3 regions of the Streptomyces sp. MK7 genome follow, and region 3 is predicted to be linked to each of the others. Evidence: riboswitches for the same ligand, from Rfam matches in the RefSeq annotation. Region 3 holds a riboswitch; each other region holds the start of a gene.

Region 1 (3,265 bases), on a different contig from region 3:
TGGAAGGCCGGACCGCGCTCGCCACCCTCCTCACCCGGCTGCCCGATCTCCGACTCGACGCGGATCCGGCCGACTTGCGCTGGCGCGGCGGGCTCATCATGCGCGGACTGCGGACGCTGCCCGTCCGCTTCACCCCGGCGCGAGAGTCTTGACGGACGCAAAGGTGACACACGTTCAACTGTGTGATCTTCACGTGATCTGCGCGGCATGAACTTGTGACGGAGGATCGTCAGCCGATACGTTCACGCATCAGCGTGGCGTACGAGCATCACCCGCCACGCCGGTCCCTGTTGTCGCCGAAAGGTCCTTGCATGCTTTCCGGGAACGGTCGCCACCGTCGCCCCCGTCAGGCTCCGGCCCTCTTCGTCACCGCCGGAGTGACCGGCTCCGCCATCGCCATCCCGCTGCTGGGCGCGACCGGCGCGCACGCGGCCGACGGCACCACGTGGGACAAGGTGGCGCAGTGCGAGACGGGCGGCTCCTGGAGCGCCGACAACGGCAACGGCTACTACGGCGGCCTTCAGCTGACCCAGGACGACTGGGAGACGTACGGCGGCCTCGACTACGCCCCGAGCGCCGACCAGGCCAGCCGGTCCCAGCAGATAGCCGTGGCCGAGAAGATCCTCGCCGACCGGGGCCCCGGGGCCTGGCCCACCTGCGGCCTGCTCTCCGGGCTCACCAAGGACTCCGGTGCCGCGAGGGTCGACACGGGTGTGAGCGACGGCTCGTCCTCGGGGTCCCGTTCCTCCGGTTCCTCCGGTTCCTCCGGTTCCTCGGACTCCTCCGACTCGTCGCGTGCGTCCGGATCGTCGGGGTCGAGTGACACACCCGGATCGTACGGTTCGCCCGACGTGGGCGACCCCGGGCTCGGTGACTCGTCGCAGGACGCCGGCGACTCCGGTTCGTCCGGATCCTCTTCGGATTCCGCCTCCGGTTCCGAATCCTCCTCTTCGGGCGATTCGTCCGCCGGATCCCCCGCGAATCCGTCCGATTCGCACCCTACGCCCGGAAAGAAGGGCAGCACCTCCGAGTCGGGCGCGACGCCCGGATCGGGTACGGAGGGTGCCGCGACGCCCGGAGCGTCGCCTTCGACCGCGCCCGACCGTGACGACTCGGACAACTCCGGGCAGAACGTCGGCTCTTCGGCCCTCGTCGACACCGGAGCCCTGGGCACCGGCCGGCACCGCGGTGGCAGCGCCGCCGAGGACCCGGCGGAGAGCCCGGCGGCGGCCGGCGGCGGCCGGCACGCCTCCCGGGACGACGACGGTGCGCACACCGCCTCCGCCGGCTCCTACACCGTCCGCGCCGGCGACTCGCTGGCATCCATCGCCGACTCCCTTGACGTCCAGGGCGGGTGGCACGCGCTCTACGATGCGAACAAGGCGGCCATCGGCTCCGACCCGAACCAGATCGTCGCCGGTCAGAGCCTGGATGTCCCGGTCGAAAACGCCCAGAACTAGCGGGAGTTCGCGTCATATTTCGCGCCGAATGTCCCATTCGGTGAAAGTGTGGGATGAGTCTCAGAAGCCCTGATCGTCTTTGAAATCGGGCGGATCGCGTGTCTACGGTCATGACCGCTCGCCATCGCGAGCCCCGGCTGCCGCAACGCCGAATCCTGCCAGCGGCCGTACGGGAACAGTCGTCGCGTCAAGCGCCGTAGGCAGGAGCGGGGGACCCAAGGTAAGTGCCGCACCGGGCAGTTCGCCCGAGCGGCTTGGGGTGGAGCCGTGCCTCTCCAGGGGCACGGCCGGGCAACTCAACCGGCCCGAACCCGACAGCTCACCTCGCAGGCGTCGGTGAGGGGATCCATCCATGCTGTTTTCCGGCAAGGGCAAGCACCGTCGTCATTCCAAGGCCATCCGCGCCATCGCACTCGCCGGTGTCGCCGGCGCCGCCGTCGCCGGCCCGCTGATGGCGGCCGGCAACGCCTCCGCCGCCACCGCCTCCGAGTGGGACGCGGTCGCCCGGTGCGAGTCCGGCGGCAACTGGTCCATCAACACCGGCAACGGCTTCTACGGCGGCCTGCAGTTCACCAACTCCACCTGGGCCGCGTACGGCGGCACCGCCTACGCCCCGCGTGCCGACCTGGCCACCAAGGCGCAGCAGATAGCCGTCGCCGAGAAGGTCCTGGCGGGTCAGGGCAAGGGCGCCTGGCCGGTGTGCGGCAAGGGGCTGTCGAGCACCCCGTACAGCGGTGCCGCGGCCTCCACCGGCAGCACCGCCAAGAGCACCACGACCAAGAGCACCACCACCCGCTCCACCGAGCAGCAGGCCGCCAACCGCTCCGCCACGCGTCCGGCCCCGAAGAAGACCGTCACCACCTCGACCGGCAAGAAGGTCAAGAAGGGCGACGGCGAGTACAAGGTGGCCTCCGGCGACACGCTCAGCTCCATCGCCGCCGAGCACCACGTCAAGGGCGGCTGGGAGAAGCTGTTCCAGCTGAACAAGGACATCGTCGAGGACGCGAACCTCATCTACCCCGGCCAGCAGCTGCACCTGAAGTAGGCGGCGGGCGGCGCAAGCCGCAGGCCCGCACCCCCGGTCCCGCGGGCTTCCCGGCCCACGGGCCCCCGTCCCCACGGGCCCCCGTCCCCACGGACTCCCCGCCCCGGCGCGTGTTCCCCCGTACGCGCCGGGGCGGGGGCTTTTCTTCACCGGCCGTTCCCCTTGTCTTTCCGCATCTCCGCCCCGCCCTTTTGTTTCGGGCGGGAACAATGTGTACCGTCACCCTGTCCACGGGACGGTCGGTCGGTCGGCCGGGGCCCCGGGACGGTTAGGCTCTAGCCGCAAGGCTCACAAGCCCCGCACTTTCAGCGTCACATCCACGAAGGAGATGCTCGTGCCGTCCATCGACGTCGTCGTAGCCCGGGAAATCCTGGACTCCCGAGGCAACCCCACGGTCGAGGTCGAGGTCGGCCTCGACGACGGCAGCACGGGTCGTGCCGCCGTCCCGTCCGGCGCCTCGACGGGCGCCTTCGAGGCCATCGAGCTGCGCGACGGGGACCCCAACCGCTACCAGGGCAAGGGCGTGGAGAAGGCCGTCCTCGCCGTCATCGAGCAGATCGGCCCGGAGCTGGTCGGCTACGACGCCACCGAGCAGCGCCTGATCGACCAGGCCATGTTCGACCTGGACGCCACCGACAACAAGGGCTCCCTCGGCGCCAACGCCATCCTCGGTGTCTCCCTCGCCGTCGCCCACGCCGCCTCCGAGGCCAGCGACCTGCCCCTCTTCCGCTACCTGGGCGGCCCGAACGCGCACCTGCTG
Region 2 (3,265 bases), on a different contig from region 3:
GCCGCGCCCTGCGCCCGCGCGCTGTCCACCGTCGCACCGGGCCGGTACTTGCCGGTCAGGAAGCCGGAGGCCAGCGCGAAGTACGGCACGGCGGCCAGGCCGTACCGCTCGGCGACGTCCCGCAGCGCGCCCTCGTAGGTGTCGCGCGAGACGAGGTTGTAGTGCGGCTGGAGCACCGCGTACCGGGCGAGGCCCTCGCGGTCGGAGAAGTCCAGGGAGGCCTGGAGCCGCTCGGCGGAGATGTTGGAGGCCGCGATGTGCCGCACCTTGCCCGCCCTCACCAGCTCGTCGAGCGCGCCGATGATCTCCTCGACCGGCACCTCGGGCTTGTCGAAGTGGGTGTAGTACAGGTCGATGTAATCGGTGCCCAGGCGCTTGAGGGAGGCGTCGGCCGCGGCCTTGATGTTCGCGGCGGACAGGCCCTGGAAGTCCGGGTGCTGGCTGACCTTGGTCGCGATGACGACGTCGGAGCGGTTGCCGCGCTCCTTGATCCACTGACCGATGATCGTCTCGGACTCGCCGCCCTTGTTGCCCTCCACCCACGCCGAGTAGGAGTCGGCGGTGTCGATGAAGTTGCCGCCGGCGGCCGTGTAGGCGTCCAGGACGGCGAAGGACTGCGTCCGGTCGGCGGTCCAGCCGAAGACGTTCCCGCCGAGGGCGAGCGGGAAGACCTCGAGATCGGACGAACCGAGCTTGCGTAGAGAAGTCATGCAGGACATCAACGGCCAGGTTGGAGGAGCGCATTCCGTGCCTCGCCGGACCGGACCGCAAAGATCACGTAAACGGACTTCGGGGCCGGGGCCGGGGCCTCAGGGGTTGAGGCCCTTCCCCCGCAGCCACGCCATCGGGTCGATGGCGGTGGCCTGGCCGTCAGGGTGGACCTCCAGGTGCAGGTGGGGGCCGGTGACGTTGCCGGTGGCGCCCACGCGGCCGATGACGTCGCCCGTGTTCACCTTCTGCCCGACCGAGACGCTGATCGACGACTGGTGGCAGAACCACAGCTCGGTGCCGTCGTCGAGGGTGAGGATCGTGCGGTAGCCGTAGGACCCGGCCCAGCCGGCCTCGGTGATGGTGCCGCTGTGGATCGCCTTGATCAGGGTGCCGGTGGGCGCGGCGAAGTCGAGGCCGGTGTGGTAGCCGGAGGACCACATGGAGCCGGCCTGACCGAAGGTGGAGGTGATGGTGTAGGAGGAGGTCGGCAGCGTGTACTGCTTGGCCAGCTCCGCCAGCCGCTCCGCCTCGGCCTTCCTCCTGGCCTCCTCCTCCGCCTTCTGCTTCTCGGCGGCGGCCTTGGCCTCGGCCTCCTTCTGCGCCTTGGCGGCGGCCTCCTGGGCCTTCTTGGCGGCGGCGGCCTCGGCGGCCTCCTGGGCCTTGGTCTCGACCTGGGCCTCCTGCTGCTCGGCCTGGGCCATGATGCGGTTGCGCAGGGCCTCGCCCGCGTCGGAGCTGCCCTGCCCGGTCTCGGCGGAGCTCACGCCGACGTCGCTGAGCACGGTCGCGGAACCCTGGGGGGCGTCGTCGTGGGCGGAGTCGTGGAACAGGGAGCCCACGGCGGGCAGGGACTCCACGGAGGGCAGGTCGGGCAGGGAGATGGAGACCGGGGGCTTGCCGGTGTTGGCGCTGGCCATGCCGCCCGCGCCGACGGCGGCTATGACGCCCACGCCGAGCACGGTGGAGCTGCGGGCGAGCCCGCCGCCGCGCTGCTTGGCGACGCGGTGCCGGCCGCGCACCGGGCGGAGGGAGTCCTCGGTGGGGTTCCACTCCTCCCAGGGGCCCTCGTCGGGGCGCCGACCGCCGTATCCGAAGGTCTCGGTGCGCTGGTTCGGCACGAACGGGGCTTCTGGTGCGGGCCGGTTGGACGCCACTCGGGCGTGCTCCTTTCCTTCCGTCTCGCCTACCGGGTTAGCTGACGGGTTCGGAGCGGGAAGGTCTCCTACGCGCGTCAACCAGCCGTATCGTCACGGTGGATGAGGCGCGATTCACCCCAAGTTGGTGGTTCCCCGGTTCCCTCGCGGGATTCGGCGCGTGCGCACGGAGCCGCCTCTTGTGACGGCTGGGACGACCGCGCTGCGTTATCGAACGTTAATAGACGGGAGGGCTCGATTCCAAGCCGTCCGGCTTGATCCTTAAACCTTTTTGACCAGGACTTTTGGCCCAGGAGTACTGAAAAACGGGCGAGTTGCCTGCATCGCAGGAGTCACAGAGGTTTTGATGGTGTCTCAGATGTTATGCGGAGGGGGATCGTCCGTTCACTGCGCGTGATGGTCATCAGCGGGGGCACGATGCATACGCGATCGACGCGGACTCCCCGAGCAGATCCGGGACCGGAAGCACTCAGGACCGAAAACGCTCAGGGCCGGAATCCATTCGGATTCCGGCCCTGAGCCTTCAGTAGCGGGGACAGGATTTGAACCTGCGACCTCTGGGTTATGAGCCCAGCGAGCTACCGAGCTGCTCCACCCCGCGTCGGTATGACACCAGTGTACGCCATCCACGAGGCAGCTCGCGCACCCCTTGGTCCGGCCGTTCGTCGGGCCCCCGTCAGCGCCTCTCCTCCGCCCTGGCCAGGGCCTCGCCTCCCAGGTGCCGGTTCGGCTCCTGGGCCAGGCCCTCGAACTCGGGCAGTACGACGACGTCCGCCCCGGCGTCCAGGAGCACCGCGGCCCCGTTGGCGGCCTCGACGAACGTGTCCGGTTCCCGCCAGGCGGTGACGACCCGCCGTACTCCCGCGTCCAGAATCAGCCGGGCGCACGGGCGCGGCCGGGAGGCGCGTCGGGCGCACGGTTCCAGGCTGCTGTACACCGTGGCTGCCGGCAGCCGCGGGTCCGCCGGATCGATCTTGGCCAGCGCCGCCTCCTCCGCGTGCACGACCGGGTCGCCGCCCTCCCGCGAGTGGCCCCGGGCGAGCTCGGTGCCGTCGGCGGCGACGACGACCGCGCCCACGCTGAACGCGGTCCGCGACGGCGGGCACTGCGCCGCCAGCTCGCAGGCGATCCTGAGCCAGTGCCGGTCCGCGGGGGCGGCCTCGGCCCCGGTGCCGGGCGCGGTCGGCTCGTAGCGCATGAGGACGACGTCCCCGATGGCCCGCGTCTCCACCAGCCGCAGCCGCCCGCCCGGGTACGCGCCGGGGCCGAACAGCCGAGGGGCCCGCGGGTCCCCGACGAACAGCGGGGCCAGGACGAGCTGCACCTCGTCGGCGAGCCGCCGCTGGAGCAGCTGGGTGTGCACCGTCCCGCCGCCCTCGACCATCAGCCGGCGCACCCCG
Region 3 (3,265 bases):
CCGCCCAGCACGTCCAGGTAGTGGTCGACCGGATCCCGTCCGTCCTGGGGCCCCGCCGTCTCCAGGATCTGCCCGGTGACGAGCCGCTCGAACGCCAGTGCCTGCACGCGGACCGCCTCGGGCCCGAGGTCGGCGAGGATCTGGGAGGCCCGGGCGAACAGGAAGTCGCCGGTGAGGACCGCGACGGAGTTGCCCCAGCGGGTGTTCGCGCTGGCCACTCCGCGCCGCACCGCGGCCTCGTCCATCACGTCGTCGTGGTACAGCGTCGCCAGGTGGGTCAGCTCCACCACCACGGCCGCGGGCACGACCCCCGGCGCGTACGGGTCGCCGAACTGCGCCGCCAGCATCACGAGCAGCGGCCGGAACCGCTTCCCGCCCGCCTTGACCAGGTGCTGCGCGGCCTCGGTGATGAAGGGGACCTCGCTCTTGGTGGCTTCGAGCAGCCCTTCCTCGACAGCCGCCAATCCGGCCTGGACATCGGCTTCGAGAGCCTGGTCCCGCACGCTCAGCCCGAACGGCCCGACGACGGTCACGAGGGGTCTCCTGTCTGCTGGTGTCTGCTGGCGCTTACACGGTTTGTCGATAGGTCGCTGCCATCACTCAAGTCAGCGTATCCGGTCACGTTTCGATCACCGATGGCGCCCACCTATACAGGCCAGGCGGTATCGGATCACGCCCGATATGTTTTCGTTCACCACATATGAACAGATATTTATCGACTTACCTCTCCCTACCCGCGGCCGCCCCCACTCGCACACATGCGCACAGGTGCACACGTACACACAGGCCACGACGTCACCCGAAGTGACGACCGTCACGCCCGCACACTCCATGGCCCGATTTAACCCTATTGCCATCTATATTCCGCTTAGCCGTAATTGCTCCTCGTCCCATGAAACCGTGAGTTGGGTCACGCCGGGCCTTCGACCCTCCGTGCGCCCCGTCTCCTTGCCTTCCCTTCCCCCGCATGCCAGTTGACCCTTGGCAACAGCAAAGGATCAAGCACCCCAAACGCCTCAGATCAAGGTCAAACAGGACGATCTGTAATCCGAGCACTTGTTCCGGGCGTGTGCTCTCGCATACGTTCCCGGTCCATCGAGCGGACGCCGAATCCTGCCGCCGCCCGATGCCCATCGACCGAACCACTCATGGCAGGAGCGGGGGACCCAGGTAAGTCGCCGGGCCGGAGCGTCGTACGTCGTCGTACGCCGTGCCGGAACGGCTTGGGGTGAAGCCATGTCCTCCGGGACACGGCCGGGCACCTCCCCGCCCGAACCCGACAGCTCACCTCGCAGGCGTAGGAGAGGAATTCCCATGCCCGCACAGGTCCAGCGCCGTACCCGCGCCGCTCGTCTCGTCCGCACCCTCGCCGTCAGCGGCACCGGTGCCGCCGTCCTCGCCCTGCCGCTCATCGGCGCCACCAGCGCCTCCGCCGCCACCCCGGCCAAGAGCACCACCACCAGGGCCGCGAGCACGGTCGCCTATCCGAACAACCTCGACGGCTGGATCCGCGAGTCCCTCGCGATCATGGCCGACAAGGGCATCCCGGGCAGCTACAACGGCATCTACCGCAACGTGATGCGCGAGTCGTCCGGCAACCCGCGGGCCATCAACCTCTGGGACTCCAACGCCGCCAAGGGCATCCCGTCCAAGGGCCTGCTGCAGGTCATCCAGCCGACCTTCAACGCGTACCACGTGGACGGCACCTCGTTCGACATCTACGACCCGGTCGCGAACATCACGGCCGCCTGCAACTACGCGGCCGACCGGTACGGCTCGATCGACAACGTCTTCAGCGCGTACTGATCGGTCGTCCCACCTGTTCTCTAGGGGAACAACCGCTCGAGGACGACGGCGACGCCGTCGTCCTCGTTCGACAAGGTGACCTCGTCGGCCACGGCCTTCAGCTCGTGATGGGCGTCGGCCATGGCCACACCCCGGGCGGCCCACTGGAACATGGGGATGTCGTTCGGCATGTCACCGAAGGCCAGGGCGCTGTGCCGGCCGAGCCTCAGGCGCTCGGCGGCCAGCGCCAGCCCGGTCGCCTTGGTGATGCCGCACGGCTGCAGCTCGACCGTGCCCGGCCCCGACATGGTGACCGTGGCGAGCGAACCGACCGCGCCACGGGCCACCTCGGCCAACTCGTCGTCGGACAGCACGGGATGGCGCAGCAGCACCTTGCTGATCGGCGCCTGCCACAGCTCCTCGCGCCGCTCGACCCGCGACGCCGGCAGGGTCGGGTGCGGCATGCGGTACCCCGGCTCGATGAGCGTGAGCCCGTCCGCTCCGTCCTGGTCGACCGCGGCGTACACCTCCCCCACCTCGGCCTCGATCTTGCCGAGCGCGGTCTCGGCCGTCTCCGTGTCCAGCGTGACCGACCACAGCAGACGGTCCGCCGCCGCGTCGTAGAGCTGCGCTCCCTGGCCGCACACCGCGAGGCCCGTGGAGCCCAGGGCCTTCAGCAGCGTCCGGACCCTCGGCGCCGGCCGGCCGGTCACGACGAGGTGCCGGGCACCGGCCGCCGCCGCCCGCGCGAGCGCGGCCAGGGACCGCTCGGACACGGTGTCGTCGCCGCGCAGGAGCGTTCCGTCCAGGTCGGTGGCGATGAGGGCATAGGCAAGGGGAGCGGGCATGATCAGAGAATACGGATCCGCCGCACCCCCGGCCCCACCGGAACCGGACGACCCCCGCGGCCCCCTCCTTACCGGCCACCTCCCTCCAACTCGCCTCCGGCGTCCGCGAGATGCTCAGCCGTGTGCCGCCGCCAGGTGGCGTGCCAGCCGTGGTGAGGCGAACTCCGTGCCGCACACGAAGCGCATCACCGGGCCGTACGACGCCGCCGCCGGCAGCCCCGTGAAGTACAGGCCCGGGACCGAGGAGACGTAGCCCGCCCCGAGCTTCGGGGCACCCCGGCTCACCGCGAGCTCCGTGCGCAGCTCGTGGCCGAGGAAGCCCAGCGCGGCCAGGTCGACGCGGTAGCCGGTCGCCGCCACGATGTGGTCGGCGGTCAGTTCCCGGGTGCTGCTGCCCAGGGTGCGCACGGTCAGTGCCGCGCGGCCGTCGAGCGCCTCGGCGCGAACGATCCGGGCCACCTCGACGACCGGCACCGTTCCCTCGAAGCGGTCGCGCAGCCACCAGGCGCCGAGCGGGCCGAGGACCCGTCGGGCCAGGTAGTGGCGTACCTGGGCGGGCAGGCGGCGGTAGGGGTGGGGGTAGTGGCTGAGCGCCCACAGCGACCAGGCGCGGCCGAAGGGGGACTCGGGGC

The links. A riboswitch is a leader RNA that binds a small molecule or an ion and turns the genes downstream of it on or off. The one in region 3 is predicted to bind cyclic di-AMP.
Region 1: linked by a shared signal. The riboswitch ahead of R2S09_RS24385 (transglycosylase family protein) and the one ahead of R2S09_RS22350 (transglycosylase SLT domain-containing protein) in region 3 are both predicted to bind cyclic di-AMP.
Region 2: linked by a shared signal. The riboswitch ahead of R2S09_RS02650 (M23 family metallopeptidase) and the one ahead of R2S09_RS22350 (transglycosylase SLT domain-containing protein) in region 3 are both predicted to bind cyclic di-AMP.

What each region holds. Positions count from the first base shown of each region.
Region 1 is NZ_JAVACL010000024.1:27,551-30,815, forward strand. It holds gene R2S09_RS24375 (cytochrome P450) at 1-152, shown strand, start outside; gene R2S09_RS24380 (transglycosylase family protein) at 312-1,460, shown strand; cyclic di-AMP (ydaO/yuaA leader) riboswitch at 1,643-1,808, shown strand; gene R2S09_RS24385 (transglycosylase family protein) at 1,813-2,505, shown strand; gene eno (phosphopyruvate hydratase) at 2,834-3,265, shown strand, end outside.
Region 2 is NZ_JAVACL010000001.1:578,403-581,667, reverse strand. It holds gene R2S09_RS02655 (aldo/keto reductase) at 1-710, opposite strand, end outside; gene R2S09_RS02650 (M23 family metallopeptidase) at 810-1,865, opposite strand; cyclic di-AMP (ydaO/yuaA leader) riboswitch at 1,877-2,034, opposite strand; tRNA gene R2S09_RS02645 (tRNA-Met) at 2,393-2,466, opposite strand; gene R2S09_RS02640 (dihydrofolate reductase family protein) at 2,542-3,265, opposite strand, start outside.
Region 3 is NZ_JAVACL010000020.1:119,046-122,310, reverse strand. It holds gene R2S09_RS22355 (polyprenyl synthetase family protein) at 1-533, opposite strand, end outside; cyclic di-AMP (ydaO/yuaA leader) riboswitch at 1,126-1,311, shown strand; gene R2S09_RS22350 (transglycosylase SLT domain-containing protein) at 1,315-1,806, shown strand; gene R2S09_RS22345 (Cof-type HAD-IIB family hydrolase) at 1,827-2,633, opposite strand; gene R2S09_RS22340 (FAD-dependent oxidoreductase) at 2,748-3,265, opposite strand, start outside.